4 regions of the Streptosporangium longisporum genome follow, and region 3 is predicted to be linked to each of the others. Evidence: riboswitches for the same ligand, from Rfam matches in the RefSeq annotation. Region 3 holds a riboswitch; each other region holds the start of a gene.

Region 1 (4,262 bases), on a different contig from region 3:
CTGCGCGACGCCAGGAGGATGACCGCCAAGGTCTGCGCCGTCGCCGTCTGCCGGTAGCGGGGGGCCGCTGCCCGGCGGACATGACCTGCGGCGGAAGGAACGGCTACCCGTTTGGGGCAAACCCGGCGAAAAGGTGAGCCAATCATTACTTCTTCTGTACTATTCGCCGCAGGTCTGTGTATCTGGGAGGCGTTGACGTGGCCGTGGCGGGCATGCCGGTTGGACTGAGTCGGATACCGGTGGCGGCCGGTCTCGCCCTCGCGCTGCTGATGGTGCCGGTGAGCGGAGCGGTCGCGGAGCCCAAGCCCACCCTCGCCCAGGCCAGGAAGAAGCTGGCCAAGCTCAACGAGCAGGCCGACCAGGTCGTGGAGAAGTACAACCAGGCCGCGGAGAAGTGGAAGCGGGCCAGGAAGAAGTACCGGACGCTCAACGGCGACCTGGCCCGCCAGAGCGAGCGGGTCGCCGGGTTGCGCGAGGAACTCGTCTCGATGGCCGTCAGCAGCTACCAGTCCGGCGCGCTCACCGGCTGGGAGAGCATGGTCGTCCAGCCCGACCCCGCGGCGCTGCTCAGCGGCTTGGCCGCCGCCGACCAGATGGCCGCCTCCCGGGCCCGCTCCCTCACCGCCTTCGGCCAGGCCACCAAGGAGCTGCGGACCAACCGGGACAAGGCCAAGGAGGTGCTGGCCGAGGCCGACGAGACCCGCGACGAGCTCGCCGAGGAGAAGGCCAAGGCCGACAGGATGGTCAAGGTCCAGACCAAGCTCCTGCGCGAGCTCGGCGCCTTCCGCCAGGGCGACCCCGACAGCGCCGGGATCCAGTACAACGGCGCCGCCTCGGGCAACGCCCGCGCCGCCCTGCAGTTCGCCTTCGCCCAGGTGGGCAAGCCCTACCAGTACGGCGGCACCGGCCCCGGCGGCTGGGACTGCTCGGGCCTGGTGCAGGCCTCCTGGCGGACCGGCGGGGTCAGCATCCCCCGGACGACCTGGCAGCAGTGGAGCTGGGGCGCGAGCCGCAAGGTCTCGCTGAACGACCTGCAGCCGGGGGACCTCATCTTCAGCGAGGGCCTGGGGCACGTCAGCATGTACGCGGGTGACGGCAAGATCGTGCACGCCCCACAGACCGGCGACGTGGTCAAGGTCGTCCCGCTGTCGGCCTACGGCCGCCGTCTCGTCGGGGCCGTCCGCCCCTGAGGGGCCGGGTGCTCCTGAGGGCCCGGGTACTCCGGTCCGTGTGCTCCCGAGGGGCCGGGTCTCCTGAGGGCGGATCGTGTGCCCCTGAGGGGCCGTGCGCCTCTGAGGGCCCGTTCGCCTCGGAGGCGGCCCGTGTGGCCGGAGCCGCCTCTCCGGAGGGTCCCGGTCCGCAAGGACGGCTCGGCCCCCGGAGGACCCGTCCACCGGCGCCCGTGGGGTCCGTGAAAACGTCTCGCGGGCGGGCGACGATTCCGCGCGCTCGCGGGAGTCGTCTCTCCGGACGGACCATCGGCCTCCTCCGGCCCCCGGAGGCGTGCCGCGACACAGGATCAGGGAGACGACGATGCCCACCCCCGCGACCCCGCAGCCGCTCGACCACACCTTCACCGCCCCCATCGAGAAGGACGGCGCCTTCGCCACCTTCGTGACCGTGCCGGGCTCGGCCGAGCTCCTCGGCACGAGGCGGGCCGTGAAGGTCACCGGGACGGTCGACGGTCACCCGTTCGCCGCCACGCTCATGCCCTCGGGCACCGGCCCGCACTGGCTGCCGCTGCGGGCGGAGCTGTGCAGGCTCATCGGCAAGCACGAGGCCGGGGCCGAGGTGACGTTCCACCTCGAGCGGCGGCTGAGCTGAACCGTCCCCCCGCGGGCCCGGGACGCCGCTCACGGCGACCCGGGCCCGCGCCGTCCCCCGTGCTCACCGCGAGGGCCGGGACAATGTGACGAAGATAACAAAAGCCGTGATTTCCCGGGCTTACAGGGCGGTGTGACGAGAGTCATATCTCGATCGCATAAATAGGCATCACGCAGCGGTAACGGGAGGATCAAGAAGCCCTCTCGATCCTCCGTTTCTGGGAACCCTTTGCCGAAACGTGGCGATCGGAGTAACTTCTGGCTGCGCGACGTGCAAGCCATGCCGCCGCGGTGAACGACGGTCTCCGGGCCGTCTTCGTCCATAGAAATCCAGCCGGCCGCCGCGCCCCCGCAAGGGGCGGACGTCACCGTGGCGGCCCGCCGAATCCGTGCAGCCAGGAGGCATGGAACCGGGGACCCAAAAGGCCCGACACACCGTGGCCAGGGGTGAATCGGCACATTTGTGCCGTAGGGCATCTTCCAAGCCCGAATCCGTCAGCTAACCCGGTAGGCATCAGTGGAAGCACCAAGGAGAAATCCTGTCTACCACCCCGTATAACCCCCGTTTGTCACGCTTTTTCCGCCTTTCTCTAGGCGGCGTCGCCCTCACGTTGACCGCCTCAGCCGGAGCGGTCACCCTGGGACCCACGGCGGCGCAGGCGATGACGGACAATCCCCCTGAGATCCTGGTCAGCAGCGCGACCGGCGTCTCCGAGCAGAGCGAGAGCACGGAGACCGGGCGGGCCACGACGAAGGGCACGGTCAAGGCCAGGACCAAGGGCAAGACCGCCACGAAGTCCAAGGCCAAGGCCAAGACCACGATGAGCAGGGCGGCACTGCAGAAGGTCCGGGCCGTCAAGGCCGTCGCGGCGGCCAAGAAGCAGATCGGCGATCCGTACCGGTGGGGAGCCTCCGGTCCCGGAGCCTTCGACTGCTCGGGGCTCGTCCGCTACGCCTGGCGCACGGCCGGTGTGTCCCTTCCCAGGATCACGCACAGCCAGTACAGGTCGCTCAAGAAGAAGGTCCCGTGGAGCAAGCTGCTCCCCGGTGACCTGCTGTTCTTCAGCGGAAAGGGCCACGTCGGCATGTACGTCGGCAAGGGCAGGATGGTCCACTCGCCGAGCAGCGGCAAGTCCGTCCGGATCGTGAAGCTGAAGGGGCACTACCGGTCCTCCTTCGCGGGAGCGGCCCGGCCCGGGGTCTGAACCCGAACAGTGACAGCGGTCCCGTCCCCGCACCGCGGCGACGGGACCGCTGCTGTCCGGTCGGCTACCATCGGCTCACATGTCCGTCCCGAACGGGTCCCACCCGGGCGGATCCGTCCCGCGAGACCGCCGCGCGGTGCTCGCCGGGATGCTGGCGCTGCTGAGCGCCGGCCCGCTCACCGGGGCCGGACCCCTCCCGGCCGGCCGGTACGGCCCTTTCGGCGCCCCGGAACCCCTCGGCACCCTCGCCGGCCGCCGCGCTCCCGCCGTCCCCGCCGTCCCCGGTGATTCCCGCGCTCCCGGTGTCTCTGACATCCCCGGTGTCCCCGATGCCCCTGACGTCCCCGTCGGCCTCTGGCCCGACGGTGCGACCGTCGTGCGGGGCCGGCACTCCGTGGTGGTCGGTCACCGCGTGCCGCACGCCGCCCTGCGGGACCTGGCCGCCACGGCCGACCGGGCCCGGCGCACCGTCGCGGAGATCTGGGGACCGGTCCGCGCGCTGGTCCTCCACCCCGCCACCGACGCCGAGGCCGCCGCCCTCGCCGGGGCGGGAAGCACCCACGGTCTGGCCGCGCTGGCCACCGCGGACCGGGTGATCGTCCTGCCGTCCGGCTACGCCCGGCTCACCGCGACCGGCAGGGACGTGGTGATCACGCACGAGCTCACCCACGTGGCCACCGGCGCCACCCGCGGCGGCCGGGTGCCGATGTGGCTCTCGGAGGGCTTCGCGGACTACGCCGGGTACCGCGACGCCGGGATCGCCGTGCGGACGGTCGCCGCCGAGCTGGCCGCGGAGGTGCGCGCCGGGACCCTGCCCGCCCGCCTTCCCGTACCGGCCGATTTCGCCCCGGGCGCCCCGAGGCTCGCGCAGGCCTACGAGGAGGCGTGGCTCGCCTGCCGCCTCGTCGCGGAGCGCTTCGGGGAGAAGGCGTTGGTGAGGCTCTACGGTAGCGATGTCGGGAGCACGCTCGGCCTGTCGGCGGCCGAGTTCACCCGGGCCTGGCGCGAGTACCTCCGGAGGGAACTGCGATGACGCTGAGCACGACGGACGCGCCCTCGGGCACGCGGTCGGCGGGGTGGGCGCTGGCCGTCCTGGGCGCGATCACCCTGGCGGTCGTGGCGTTCACCACGCCCTGGCGGGCCCTGCCCGCAGCGGCGCCCGAGATCGCCCCCTCCCCGGAGCGGGACTTCACCGCCGAGCAGATCGCCCGCTCCCAGGCGTTCGACGCGCTGG
Region 2 (4,262 bases), on a different contig from region 3:
CTCTTGATGGCATATCCGGAAGTGGATTCGCGCCATGGCGACAGCCCCCTGGGCATGGGCGATATCGGTCTCAGCGCCGACGACCTCGTGCTGCTGGCTGAGCTCGCCAAGGGCGTCACCGTCGACAGGGTGGGCCGCAGGCTCGACATCAGCGGCCGGACCGTCAGGCGCAGGCTCAGGGGCATCTGCGACCGCATCGGCGTCGCCACGGCGATCGAGGCCGTGGCCTGGGCGGCCCGCCGCCGCCTGATCTAGCCTGCCGCCGCCCGAATTCAGCCGCCCGCTCCGTCCGCCCGTCCTCGGCCGACGCCAGATCCCGCGCCGGGCGGGCGCGGGACGGCGTCGAGCGGGTGCCGGGGTCAGCCGGCGATGCGCACGCCTCCCACGAAGGGCCGGTCGTCGATCGTGGTGATGTGGATGACGTCCCCGGTCCGGGGGGCGTGGACCATCAGGCCCGCGCCGATGTAGATCCCGACGTGGTGCAGGTCGCTGTAGAAGAAGACGAGGTCACCCGGGCGCAGCTCGCTCCGGGAGACGCGCGTGCCCGCGGTCCACTGGTCGCCGGTGTAGTGCGGCAGGCTGATCCCGACCTTCTGGTAGGCCCACATGACCAGCCCGGAGCAGTCGAAGGAGTTGGGACCCTCGGCGCCCCAGACGTACGGCTTGAGCTGCTGGGTCAGCGCCCAGCGGGCGGCCTCGGCCCCCTTGCCGCTGCCCACGATGGGCGCGTCGACCTTCACCCGGGCGCCACGGTTGCCGACGGCCTGGGCGCGTACCTCCCTGAACAGGTCGCTCTCCACCCGCGCGACCAGTCGCTCGATCTTGGCGCGCTTGGCGCCGATCTCCGTCAGCAGCTTCTTGACCTCGGAGGTCCTGGCCTTGGCGCCGGCCTGCGCCCGCTCGGCGGCCTCGATCGCCCGGCCCACCTGGGCGACCTCCTCGCTCTGCTGCTGCTGCAGGGCGTAGCTGGTGGTGGCCTGGTCGAGGAAGTCGTCGGGGTCGGACGTCTGGGTGAGGGTGAGCCCTGCGTTCAGTCCGCCCGCCATGTAGCTGCTCTGTGCCAGCAGGGCGGCCTTGGTCCGCCGCGCCGCCAGCTCGGACTCGCTGGTGGCCAGGGTCTTCTTGGCGCTGTCCGCGGCCCGCTGCGCCTGCTTGAGCTTGACCCGCTCGCCGTTGTACTGCTCGGCGAGCGTCTCGATCTCGTTGTGCAGCTTCTCGGCCTGCGCGGCCAGTTGCTTGAGGCTGGGCTCGGGGTCGGCGGAGGCCGCGACCAGCGGGGTGCCCAGGGTGAGGGTGGCGAACGCCAGGCCGATCACCGCCATGCGGCGGCGGAGCCCTCGCGGCGCGCGTCGTGGACGGTGGGCGTCGCCACCCGCCTGGTCTCCTCCGCGGTCGCGCGTGCGCTTCACCAATGGACTCCTTCTCCTCGGCCGCCTACCGGGTTAGCTGACGGGTTCGGGCCGGAGGGCAGCCCTACCGGGTGCGCCGGTGGCACTCGGATTCACCCCGGGGGACTCGGGTGGGTCCCCGGTTCTCCCTGCGGGAGATTCGGCGGGTCAGGCTTTTCACATCTCTGACATCGAGGACGGAGATTAGTCCACCCCTGGTTCCTGCTCAACCAGAACTTCGAATTCAGTAGAGGTTTCGCAACTGAAATGTCACGGACGGATCACATCTCAAAATGATCACTGAGGCCTTTACGGGGCCTTTGCCCAGGGGGTCGTCGGGCCCCGAGGGGGTCCTCCCAGCTCCGGGAGCGTACCGAAGATGAAATGCGCCACACTTCGGCGTCCGATGCCCAGCGTGGCAATGGGACTACCAAGGGTCACGAGAGGAGGGTGGTGCGCGAGTTAGGGGTGAGCCGTAATTGGGGGACGGCGAGGACGTACGCTGATCGGTCATGGAGCAGGTTGCGGAACAGTCTCCGGCGCCGGTGATGCGCGCCCCCGCCGAGGCCGGAAGCGGTGGTGAACCCCGTACCGGCACGGAGCGGGACGGACCGCCGGGGGCGGCCGGCGTCACCGTCCGGCGTGCCCGCACCCCGGACGTCCGCGCCATCCGGCGCCTGGTCGACACCTACGGCGGCGCGGGACCGCGCCTGCTGGAGAAGGCCACCGTCACCCTGTACGAGGACGTCCAGGAGTTCTGGGTCGCCACCGACGAGCACGGGGAGGTGGTCGGCTGCGGGGCGCTGCACGTCCTGTGGGAGGACCTGGCCGAGATCCGCACCGTCGCCGTCGACCCCGCCCGCCGGGGGGCGGGGATCGGCCACCGCATCGTCTCCGCGCTGCTGCGCACCGCCGTCGAGCTCGGCCTGCGCCGCGTCTTCTGCCTGACCTTCGAGGTGGACTTCTTCGCCCGGCACGGGTTCCGGGAGATCCAGGGCACCCCCGTCGCCCCGGAGGTGTACGCCGAGCTTCTGGCCTCCTACGACGAGGGCGTCGCGGAGTTCCTGGATCTGGAGCACGTCAAGCCCAACACCCTGGGCAATACGCGGATGCTGCTGCATCTGACACGTGAGCCCGACGTGAGTGACTTTAGAGCTGACACAACGGAAAGGTGACTGTTGTTGCCTATGTCGATACCTTGTGCTGCAGCAAGCATGTGAGTCTGACATCTGCCACATGCGCAGTCTAAGTGAGGTGACGCGGTGAGCACCGGACAGCCGCCGTATCCACAGGATGATCCCGACCGCGATCGCACACCGTCGGGGCAGCCGGAATACGGACAGCACAACGCGGGTCGAGCCGCTGGTGAACTCGACCCCGACATAACGGTCGTGGGATATCGGTCGGAGGCCTCACAGCCGAACACCGGTCCTGGACAGGCCCAGGGCTACGGCCAGCAGGGCTACGGGCAGCAGCCCGGTTACGGCCAGCAGGGCGCGACCGGCGGGTACGGCCAGCAGCAGGGTTACGGCCAGCAGGGGGCGACCGGCGGGTACGGCCAGCAGCCCGGCTACGGCCAGTCCTCCGCCGAGCAGCCGGGCTACGGCCAGCAGGGCGGCACGGGTGGCTACGGCCAGCCGGGTTACGGCCAGCAGGGTACGAGCGGTGGCTACGGGCAGCAGCCGGACTACGGCCAGCAGCCCGGCTACGGCCAGTCCTCCGCCGAGCAGCCGGGCTACGGCCAGCAGGGCGGCACGGGTGGCTACGGCCAGCCGGGGTACGGCCAGCAGGGCACGAGCGGTGGCTACGGGCAGCAGCCGGACTACGGCCAGCAGCCCGGCTACGGCCAGCAGGGCTACGGGCAGCAGCCGTCCCAGCCCGGGTACGGCCAGCAGCCCGACTACGGCCAGCAGCAGGGCTACGGCCAGCAGGGCGGGTACGGTCAGCAGCCGGACTACGGCCAGCAGGGCTACGGTCAACCGGCGTACGGCCAGCAGGGCTACGGACAGCCCTACGGCGGCGTCCCCGGCGCTCCGGCGCCGCTCGCCGAGTGGTGGCAGCGTCTGGTGGCACGGCTCATCGACGGGATCATCCTGGGGATCCCGACGTTCATCATCAGCGCCGTGCTGGCCGCCGTCATCATCACGTCCCCCAGCTTCGACAGCGCGACCGGGACCCTGGACGCGGGAGGCGGCGTCTTCCTCGCCACCCTGCTCACGTCCCTGCTCGCAGCGGCGTTGTACTTCGCCTACGAGTTCTTCATGACGACCAGGAGCGGGCAGACCGTCGGCAAGATGGTCATGGGCATCAAGATCGTGCCCGTGGGCAACGTCGTGCCGCCGGGCGGGCTCAGCAGCGCCGTCGCGCTCAAGCGTGCCGGCGTGTTCTTCGGTCCGCAGTTCCTGTCCTGGGTGCCGTTCCTGAACTGGATCGTGCGCATCTTCTCCCTCCTGAACGTCCTGTGGCTGCTCTGGGACCAGCCCCTGCACCAGGCTCTGCACGACAAGGTGGCCGACACGGTCGTCGTGAAGATCAAGTAGTTTCCCCGAAGAGACGGGACCGGCGGTTCGACCGCCGGTCCCGTTCTTCATGCGCGGGCCTTCGTACGCGTCCCGCGACACCACGGTCGCCGACGCGACGCGACGCGACACGATCCCGGCCCCGCGATCCCGGCCCCGCGATCCCTGACGCGAGGTCCCTGACGCGAGCCCCTCCCTGCCCGGCCCTCCGAGCCCGGCCTTCCCGGCCCGGCCCCCCGGAAGCGGCCCTTCGAGCCCGGCCTTCCCGGCCCGGCCCCCCGGAAGCGGCCCTTCGAGCCCGGCCCTCAAGGCGCGGGCCTCGGGACGCCGGCCGCGCACCGGCCCTCCCGGCCCG
Region 3 (4,262 bases):
AAGACGGCGGCCCGGCTGGCCGCCATCACCTCGCGTACGTCGATATCCCAATGAACATCCCAATGAACATCCAGTGAGCGGAGGCAGGAATGGGCAACATGGACATCTCTCTCAAGGAGATGATGGCGATCGACGGTGCCATCGGCGCGGTCATCGTCGACTACGGCAGCGGGATGGCGCTGGGCGCGCTCGGCGGTTCCAAGGACCTCGACCTTCAGGTGGCCGCGGCCGGCAACACCGAGGTCGTCAAGGCCAAGATGCGGACCATGGACTCGCTCGGCCTCAAGGACGGCATCGAGGACATCCTCATCACGCTCGGTACGCAGTACCACGTGATCCGCCCGCTCACCGGCCGCAGCGGCAAGGGTCTCTTCATGTACCTGGCCCTCGACCGGAACCGGTCCAACCTGGCGCTCGCCCGGCACACCCTCCGGAGCATCGAGGAGAAGATCGAGGTCTGAACCTCCCGGCGCCTCCCGGGCCTATATCCCGGCGGGTCATGTGCCGGCGGCCCGTTCGTCGGCGGCCGGGCCCCGGGGTGTACGGCCCCGGGGCCGGGGACACCGGGTTCTCAGCGCGCCGCGGCGGCGGCCTGGTCGGCGGAGCCGGTGAGCTCCTCGATCGCGTCGGCGAAGTCCGTCCAGAGCTCGCGGGGCAGGTCGTGGCCCATGCCGGGGAAGGTCAGCAGACGCGCGCCGGGGATCGCCTCGGCCGTGGCGATCCCCCCGGAGAGCGGGACGAGCTGGTCGTCCTCCCCGTGCATGACGAGGGCCGGCACCGTCAGCTTCGCCAGCAGCGGGGCGCGGTCCTCGGAGGCCATGATCGCGGCCAGTTGCCTGGCGGTGCCCGGCGGGTCGTAGGCCCTGTCGTAGCTCAGGGCGGCGACCCTCGCGATCCGCTCGCGGTCGGCCGGGTAGCCGGGTGAGCCGATGACGTCCCAGGTCGCGACGGCCCGCCGGATCGCCGCCTCGCGGTCGGGCGAGGGCGGCGACATGAGCGCGGCCATCGCGGCCTCGGTCGGGGGCGCCGCCCGCGGGCTGGGGGTGGACATGATCGAGGTGAGGCTGCGCACCCGGTGCGGGTGGCGGATCGCCAGCGACTGCGCGATCATCCCGCCCATCGAGACGCCCGCCACGTGCGCGGAGTCCAGGCCGAGCGCCTCCAGCAGTCCCGCGGCGTCGTCGGCCATGTCGCCGACCAGGTAGGGGACCCGGCCGTTCCAGCCGGGTCCGGGTGCTCCTGCCTCGTGCAGGTGGGTGCTCTCGCCGACGTCACGGTTGTCGAAACGCACCACGTGGTGCCCGCGTCCGGCGAGCAGCCCGCAGAGGTCCTCGTCCCAGTGGATCATCTGGGAACCGAGTCCCATGATCAACAGGAGCGGGCGGTCTCCGGGGGAGCCGAAGGTGTCGTAGGCGATCTCGATGCCGTTCGCCCGGGTTCGCAGAGTCGTCATGGCACTCCTACCGTGGTGATCCTGCGAAACAGAATGCCATTCTGGACAGGATCCGGCACCGGCGGGGCCGGTCGGGACGACCGCTACTCGGGACGACCGCTACCAGACGACGGCTCCCGGCTCCCGCACGCTCAGCCCGGCGGCGGAGAGGGCTTCGGCCATGACCTTGGGCTTGGCCGACGTCGACACCGGCGCGGCGCTCACCTGCTCGGTCTCGGTGACCTTCTTCGGCCGTCCGGACTTGGCCAGCACGGTCTTGGGCGGGTCGGCCGGGTTGGGGTCCTTGCGGCCCCAGGCACCGGTGGAGAAGGCCACGGGGTGGTTCTTCCTGCCCACGCCGTCGCCCCACCGGGTGATCACGTACTCGACGTCGATGTGGCCCATGCCACCGTTGCCGTCCACGCCGAGCGTGCCGGCGTTGAAGGTGCCGCCGGTCAGGTCGGCGAAGGTCTTGGCGTCGATGTCGAGCATGATGCCGCGGTTGGAGGGCACCCCGGGGCCGCGGTCACCGACGAAGAACTTGGCCCGCTTGCCCTTGTAGAGGATGTAGCCCTCGGTGAGCAGCGGCCAGCTCGGGCTGGCGATCATGCCCTTCTGCATCGGCTTGCCACTGGCCGGCAGGCCGGTGTCCCCGGCGCGGCCGGAGGAGTCGTCCCAGAAGTAGGAGGCGCGGGTGGATCCGTGGAGCAGGACGGCCTCGACGCCGTCCTCGGGGCCGCTCACCGCGGGGGCGGTGGCGGCGAGGGACGGCGAGACGGGCAGTGCGCAGGCGACGCCCGCGGAGGCGAGCACGCTCGCCCCGACGAGGGTGGCGGCGGCCAGGCGGTTCTTGTACATGCCAAAGAAGAGGCTCATGGGGGAAAGGCTCTTTCGCGAGGGAACGGGGCTACCGCGTGCGACACGCCGAAAAGGGGCGCACGGGCGAGGGCGCGCTATCGGAAAAAAGGCGTAACCGGACGAACCAGTCGTTACGCAGAGCGCTACCGGGAAATGCCGCGATCAGGCGCGGCGCGAAAGGTACGGGGGATGGGGGACGGGGGGCAGGGGAACGTTCAGGGGGTCGGCGCGGACAGGGGGTGCACCGACGCGGTGACGCGGTCATCCATGAGGGGGTCTCCTCTCCAGCTCGTCTACCGGGTTAGCTGACGGGTTCGGGCGGTGGAGTTGCCCTACCGCCGCATGAGCGGCGGATTCACCCCGGAAAATGGGTCCCCGGTTCCCGCGGCATCCGGCCTGCGGGATTCGACGTCGGGCGGTCGCTCCCTCTTGTGAAGGGCAGGTCACCGGCCGATAACAGGGGACACTACCCACGGAAACCAGACAAAGCAAAGCAAACGCCACGAAAACCCCAGAAGATCTACCTTGTTGGCAAAAAGTCCCCTAAAGCACTCAACATCTGGGTTTGCCCGAACGCGCGTCCCGCCACCCCGCAGGCCCGCCCGGTACGGGGACGGCGGCCTCCCGGACCCCGGGAGGGCTCAGTCCCACCAGAACGACCAGGCGTTCCGTCCCTTGATCTGCTCGGCGTAGTCGATGAGGGTCCCCGCGCCCTGGAGGATGCTGTCGGGGCAGAACGTCCAGTGCTCCGCGGCGACCTGCAGGGCGTGCTCGAAGGTCGTCGGCGGGGCCGCCACGCTGACGTCGAGGGTGTTGAACCCCATCCCGACCACCCGCACCCCGAACCTGTCCTCCCAGCTGCGCACGACGGCCGCGAGCGGGACCATCCACTCGTTGTGGTTCAGCGCACCCTGCCAGCCCATGACGGCCAGGGCGTCGGCCCCGCGGTCGACCGCGACGAGCCCGAGCGGCGTCCTGCGCTCGGCCACCATCCCCGCGTACCAGTCGGCGACCACCCCGGGGTCGGCGGCGAGCCTGCCCGCGGGGGCCGGGCCGGGGCACTCCGGGCCGAAGGGGTCGAGCAGTTCGAGCTGGTCGACGTGGGCCCTGGCGATCCAGTCGGACCACACCTCGGCCATGAACGCCTCGACGTGGTAATTGTCGATCTCGGCCGCCGCGTCCGGGGCGATCTGGCCGGCCGACCAGGGCTGGACCGAGTCCTCCAGCAGCACCGGCCACAGCCCCGACCGCTCGTGCTCGGCCCGCAGCCGCGCCCAGTACTCCCCCGAGACCGTCACCTCGCTGAGCCAGAAGGCCGGACGGTGACGGATCGCGAGCTGAGCGTAACCGGGGTCGGGCCAGACCAGTTCACCCGGCGGCAGGTCCACCGAGAGCCTCCTGCCCTCACCTCCGCTCGTCCCGCGAGCTCCGTCGGCTCCGTCGGCTCCGTCGGCTCCGTCGGCGAACAACTGGCGCAGAACGGGCGGAAGCTTCCCCTGCTCGCAATCGTTCATCTCTACCGATCCGATCCTGACCACGCATCAATTTTGGCCTGTCAAGCACCCCCAGGGACAGTTGTGCCCTGCACCAAGCAAAAATTAGAGGAAGATCCATGCCGCCCGACGGCCGCCCGGTGCGGGACGTTATGCTGCACGGTGGCCGCGAGAAAGCGCTATCCAATCCCTTGACCTGGTATTCGACGTATCGGATCATGCCGCCAGGACCGGCGGGCGGCCGGGTACGACCGATCACCGACCCCGCTGCGTGAGGAGCCACCTTCCATGACCGACCTGGTCACGCTCGGCGAGAGCATGGCACTGTTCAGCGCGCGGCGCACCGGCCCGCTCAGGCACGCCCGCGACTTCGGGCTGGGCGTGGGGGGGCGCGGAGTCGAACGTGGCCATCGGCGTCTCCCGTCTCGGCGGGCGCTCGGCCTGGATCGGCAGGGTGGGCGACGACGAGTTCGGGGAAC
Region 4 (4,262 bases), 370 kb from region 3:
GACAGCGCCTTGTCGAAGGCGTAGCGCACCACGCGCTCGACGCCGAAGGCGGTGTTCAGCGACTCCTGGGTGGCGATCTCGTGCGGGGTGCCGTGGCGCATGACGCCCCCGGCTCCGGCGTACGGGCCCTCGGTGCCCTCGCGGACGACGATCATGTCGATGTCCTCCGGCCGGACCCCGCCCAGCGGGGTCTCCACCCCGGGGAAGAGCTTGACCGGCCGCAGGTTCACGTAGTGGTCGAGCCGGAAGCGGAGCTTGAGCAGCAGGTCGCGCTCCAGCACGCCCGGGGGCACGCTGGGGTCGCCGACCGCCCCGAGCAGGATCGCGTCGTATCCGCGCAGCTCCTCCAGGACGACGTCGGGCAGCGTCTCACCGGTCTCGTGGTAGCGCTTGGCGCCGAGATCGTAGGTGGTGGTCTCCACCTTCGTGCCGACCGCTTCGAGGACCTTCAGCCCTTCGGCGACGACCTCGACCCCGATCCCGTCCCCGGGGATGACCGCCAGGCGGATGTTACGCGAATCCATGCGGCCACCCTACCGGGCCGTCTCGGTGCTTGAACACCGGTCTCACGCCTCGGACGAAATTTCCCTCGGGGACATTTGATCACTTTGCCCGTCTTTATCCTGTGTTGACCGTTTCGTGAGCTTTCGTTATGGTCCTCACCGTTCACGTTGATGCCTAATTCGTACGGATCATCCCTTATCGATGCGTACGGAGCCGGGGACCCACTCTTTCCGGGATCGTCCCGGGCCCCGGGAACCCCGCTCCCCGACGGGAGCGCGTTCCCGGCCGCCCGTGACGGGATCCCTCGGGGCGAATCGGCGCGCCCGCGCGCCGTAGGGCGGCCTCCACGCCCGAGCCCGACAGCTCACCCGGCAGGCCCTATGGAAGGAACGACCCTGTACGGCAAGATCTCCTCGCGCGTCGCGTCCGTCCTCGTCGCCGGGACCGCGGTGTTCGCGACCCCGGCCACCGCGCTGGCCGCCTCGCCCCTGCCCGCCCCCGCGCCTCCCGCGCTCGGCATGCCCGCCCTGAAGGGCGCCCTGCGCGCCGCCTCCTTGCGTCCCGCCTGGCAGAAGGCCCTGAGCTGGGCCATGTCCAAACGCGGCACGCCGTACGCGTGGGGCGGCACCGGCCGCGGCGGCTTCGACTGCTCCGGGCTGATGCTCCGCGCCTACGGGGCCGCCGGGATCAGGTTGCCCCGCATCGCCTCCGAGCAGTACGGGGCGTTCTCCAGGAAGATCCCCTGGAAGGACCTCAGGCCCGGGGACCTGGTCTTCTTCCGGGGTCTCGGGCACGTCGGAATGATCACGAAGCCCGGGTACATGGTGCACGCCCCGCGGAGCGGGGACGTGGTCAAGGAGGAGCGGCTCGCCTCCTGGCGGCGCGCCTCCTTCGTCGGCGGGGTGCGCCCCGACCCCGAGGGGGTCGAACTGGCCGAGCGGATCGAGCGCGCGACCGGATCCGTCGTCGACGGGTGAGCCTTTGCGGCCCCGTCACGAGCGTTCGCGCAGCCGTCCGCCCCGTCCGCCCCGGCCGGCCCGGACCGGCGCGCGGCCGTACCGGGCAGATGGCCGGTGGGGTCAGCGGGGTCAGCGGGTGGGCGCGCCACCGTTGTCGCGGCGGTCCAGGGCGGTCTGGATCGCGTCGGCCGCCTCGTCCTCGTTCTCGTCCGGGCGGTTCCAGGAGTACATCTCGTACATGGTGAGTCTCGTCTCGATCGCGGGTGAGCTGTGAAGGTGGCCGAGACTCCGGTCAGGACTCGGACCGGGCCCGATGCCGCGGTCCGGGTCACGGACCGCTGGGCGGAGGGCTCGGAGCCGGCGATCGCCACGGCACCGTGGCGGGCCGCCGGCCTGCCCTGTCAGGCCCCGTCACGGCGGGTGCGGAGTGCGAGAACACCCGGCGCATCTCCATCAGGTTACCCGGTGACGAAAGGGTCGTCTCGCCCCGCGTACACACTTCTCACATGTCGAGACGGTGGGCGGGTGCCGGCCCGGCCCCGGACGGTCCGTCCGGAGCCGGGCCGCGGCGCGTCGCGGCCGTTCCCGGAGGCGGCAGGACGCGGCCGGGCGGCGGGCCGGGACGGTCAGTCGGTCAGGTCGACCGAGCGGCCGCTGTCGGCGCCGATCTCCGCGCCGATCTGGTCGACCACGTCGGCCGGGATGGCGGTGTCGACGGTGAGCGCGATCAGGGCCTTGCCGCCCTTGACGTCCCGGGCCACCTGCATCGAGGCGATGTTGATCGAGTGGTCGCCCAGGATGCGGCCGACCACGCCGACGATGCCGGGACGGTCGGTGTAGGTGAAGAACGACAGGTGGTCGGTCGGCTCGATCTCCATCTGGTAGCCGTTGACCTCGACGATCTTCGTGATCTGCCTCGGCCCGGACAGGGTGCCGGAGACCGAGACCGCGCGGCCGTCGGCGAGCACGCCGCGGACCGTCACCACGTTGCGCCAGTCGGGGCTCTCGGAGCTGGTGATCAGCTCGACCGTGACCCCGCGGTCCTTGGCCAGCAGCGGGGCGTTGACGTAGGTGACCGAGTCCTCGACCACGTCGGTGAAGACGCCCTTGAGGGCGGCCAGCTCCAGCACCCGGACGTCGTGGGAGGCGATCTCGCCGCGCACCTCGACGTCGAGCCTGGTGGCGACCTCACCGGCGAGCGCGGTGAACACCCGGCCGAGCTTCTCGGCCAGCGGCAGGCCCGGCTTGACGTCCTCGGCGACGGCGCCGCCCTGGACGTTGACCGCGTCCGGCACGAACTCCCCGGCCAGGGCGAGCTTCACGCTCCGCGCGACCTGGGTGCCGGCCTTCTCCTGGGCCTCGTGGGTCGAGGCGCCCAGGTGCGGGGTGACCACGACCTGGTCCAGCTCGAAGAGCGGGCTGTCGGTGACCGGCTCCTTGGGGAACACGTCGATGCCGGCACCGGCGACGCGGCCCTCCTTGATCGCGGAGTAGAGCGCGTTCTCGTCGATGATCCCGCCGCGGGCGACGTTGATCAGGCGCACGTTCGGCTTGACCTGGTGCAGCTCCCGCTCGCCGATGAGGCCGATGGTCTCCTTGGACTTGGGCAGGTGCACGGTGATGAAGTCGGCCTCGCGCAGGGCCTCCTCCAGCGAGACCAGGCGGACGCCCATCTGCGCGGCGCGGGCCGGCTGCAGGTAGGGGTCGTAGGCGATCAGCTCGACGCCGAACGGCTGGAGACGCTGCGCGACCAGCTGGCCGATCTTGCCGAGGCCGAGGATGGCGACGACCTTCTCGTCCAGCTCCACGCCGGTGTACTTCGAGCGCTTCCACTCGCCGCCCTTGAGCGCGGAGTGGGCCTGGGCGACGTTGCGGGCGGAGGCGAGGATCAGGGCCACGGTGTGCTCGGCGGCGCTGGTGATGTTGGAGGTGGGCGCGTTGACGACCATGACGCCGGCCTTGGTGGCCGACTCCACGTCGACGTTGTCCAGGCCGACGCCGGCGCGGGCGACCACGCGCAGCCGGGGGGCGGCGGCGATCGCCTCGGCGTCCACCTGCGTGGCGCTGCGCACGATCAGGGCGTCCACGTCGGCGAGGGCGGGCAGGAACTGGGCGCGGTCGGCGCCGTCGGTGTGGCGGACTTCGAAGTCCGCGCCCAGAACCGCGAGACCGGCCTCGGAGAGTTCCTCGGCGACCAGTACGACGGGCTTGTTCACAGGCAGATCCTTACTAGGCGGTGAGGTGCACGGACCTCACGTAGTCTATCGGCGCTTGTGAACGCGTTCACGAGTGTCCCGCGATCCGAGACGGGGTAGGCCGTGACCGGGGGGCGCTACCCGCCGTCCTCGCATCCCATGCCTGCAAAATTCAAGTTGGTATTGATCCCAAGAAAACTTCGCGATTACCCTGATAAGCCGTGGTCCACTACCTATCGTTCCTCATATGAGCATCGGGAACCCCGCTCTCGGCACCGTGCTCGCCCAGCACGGCGAGCCGCACCGGCTGCTGGCCGCGCTCGCGGAATGGGGACTCCTGGTCGCCGTGCGACCCGACCGCTCCGTCGTGCTCGGCACGACCCAGGCGGGTGAGCGTGTCCTGCTCGGATACACCTCGGCGGACACCTACGCGCGGCACCGTGGCAGCCACTCGTTGTCGGCCTGCGACGCCGACACCGTCCTCGACATCCAGCGCGTCACCGGGGTGCGGGAGATCGTGATCGACGCGGCCGGTCCGGCCGCCGCGGCCGTGCCGATCGAGGACCTCCAGCGCTACCTGCTCTCGACGCGCAGCGGGCCCACG

Evidence for each region. A riboswitch is a leader RNA that binds a small molecule or an ion and turns the genes downstream of it on or off. The one in region 3 is predicted to bind cyclic di-AMP.
Region 1: it holds a riboswitch for cyclic di-AMP, as region 3 does, so the genes downstream of both, ABD832_RS18165 (C40 family peptidase) here and ABD832_RS15795 (hypothetical protein) in region 3, are expected to answer to the same signal.
Region 2: it holds a riboswitch for cyclic di-AMP, as region 3 does, so the genes downstream of both, ABD832_RS12430 (C40 family peptidase) here and ABD832_RS15795 (hypothetical protein) in region 3, are expected to answer to the same signal.
Region 4: it holds a riboswitch for cyclic di-AMP, as region 3 does, so the genes downstream of both, ABD832_RS14130 (C40 family peptidase) here and ABD832_RS15795 (hypothetical protein) in region 3, are expected to answer to the same signal.

The regions. Positions count from the first base shown of each region.
Region 1 covers NZ_BAAAWD010000009.1:23,070-27,331, forward strand. The annotation lists gene ABD832_RS18150 (hypothetical protein) at 1-57, shown strand, start outside; gene ABD832_RS18155 (C40 family peptidase) at 213-1,190, shown strand; gene ABD832_RS18160 (DUF1905 domain-containing protein) at 1,534-1,824, shown strand; cyclic di-AMP (ydaO/yuaA leader) riboswitch at 2,193-2,352, shown strand; gene ABD832_RS18165 (C40 family peptidase) at 2,486-3,028, shown strand; gene ABD832_RS18170 (hypothetical protein) at 3,108-4,061, shown strand; gene ABD832_RS18175 (M48 family metallopeptidase) at 4,058-4,262, shown strand, end outside.
Region 2 covers NZ_BAAAWD010000006.1:1,817,080-1,821,341, forward strand. The annotation lists gene ABD832_RS12425 (helix-turn-helix domain-containing protein) at 55-255, shown strand; gene ABD832_RS12430 (C40 family peptidase) at 360-1,409, opposite strand; cyclic di-AMP (ydaO/yuaA leader) riboswitch at 1,416-1,564, opposite strand; gene ABD832_RS12435 (amino-acid N-acetyltransferase) at 1,901-2,563, shown strand; gene ABD832_RS12440 (RDD family protein) at 2,780-3,928, shown strand.
Region 3 covers NZ_BAAAWD010000007.1:635,918-640,179, reverse strand. The annotation lists gene ABD832_RS15810 (roadblock/LC7 domain-containing protein) at 1-54, shown strand, start outside; gene ABD832_RS15805 (hypothetical protein) at 90-461, shown strand; gene ABD832_RS15800 (alpha/beta fold hydrolase) at 572-1,453, opposite strand; gene ABD832_RS15795 (hypothetical protein) at 1,553-2,308, opposite strand; cyclic di-AMP (ydaO/yuaA leader) riboswitch at 2,566-2,711, opposite strand; gene ABD832_RS15790 (DUF4253 domain-containing protein) at 2,932-3,678, opposite strand; gene ABD832_RS15785 (sugar kinase) at 4,187-4,262, shown strand, end outside.
Region 4 covers NZ_BAAAWD010000007.1:265,372-269,633, reverse strand. The annotation lists gene ABD832_RS14135 (3-isopropylmalate dehydrogenase) at 1-524, opposite strand, end outside; cyclic di-AMP (ydaO/yuaA leader) riboswitch at 666-897, shown strand; gene ABD832_RS14130 (C40 family peptidase) at 885-1,481, shown strand; gene serA (phosphoglycerate dehydrogenase) at 2,090-3,679, opposite strand; gene ABD832_RS14120 (hypothetical protein) at 3,906-4,262, shown strand, end outside.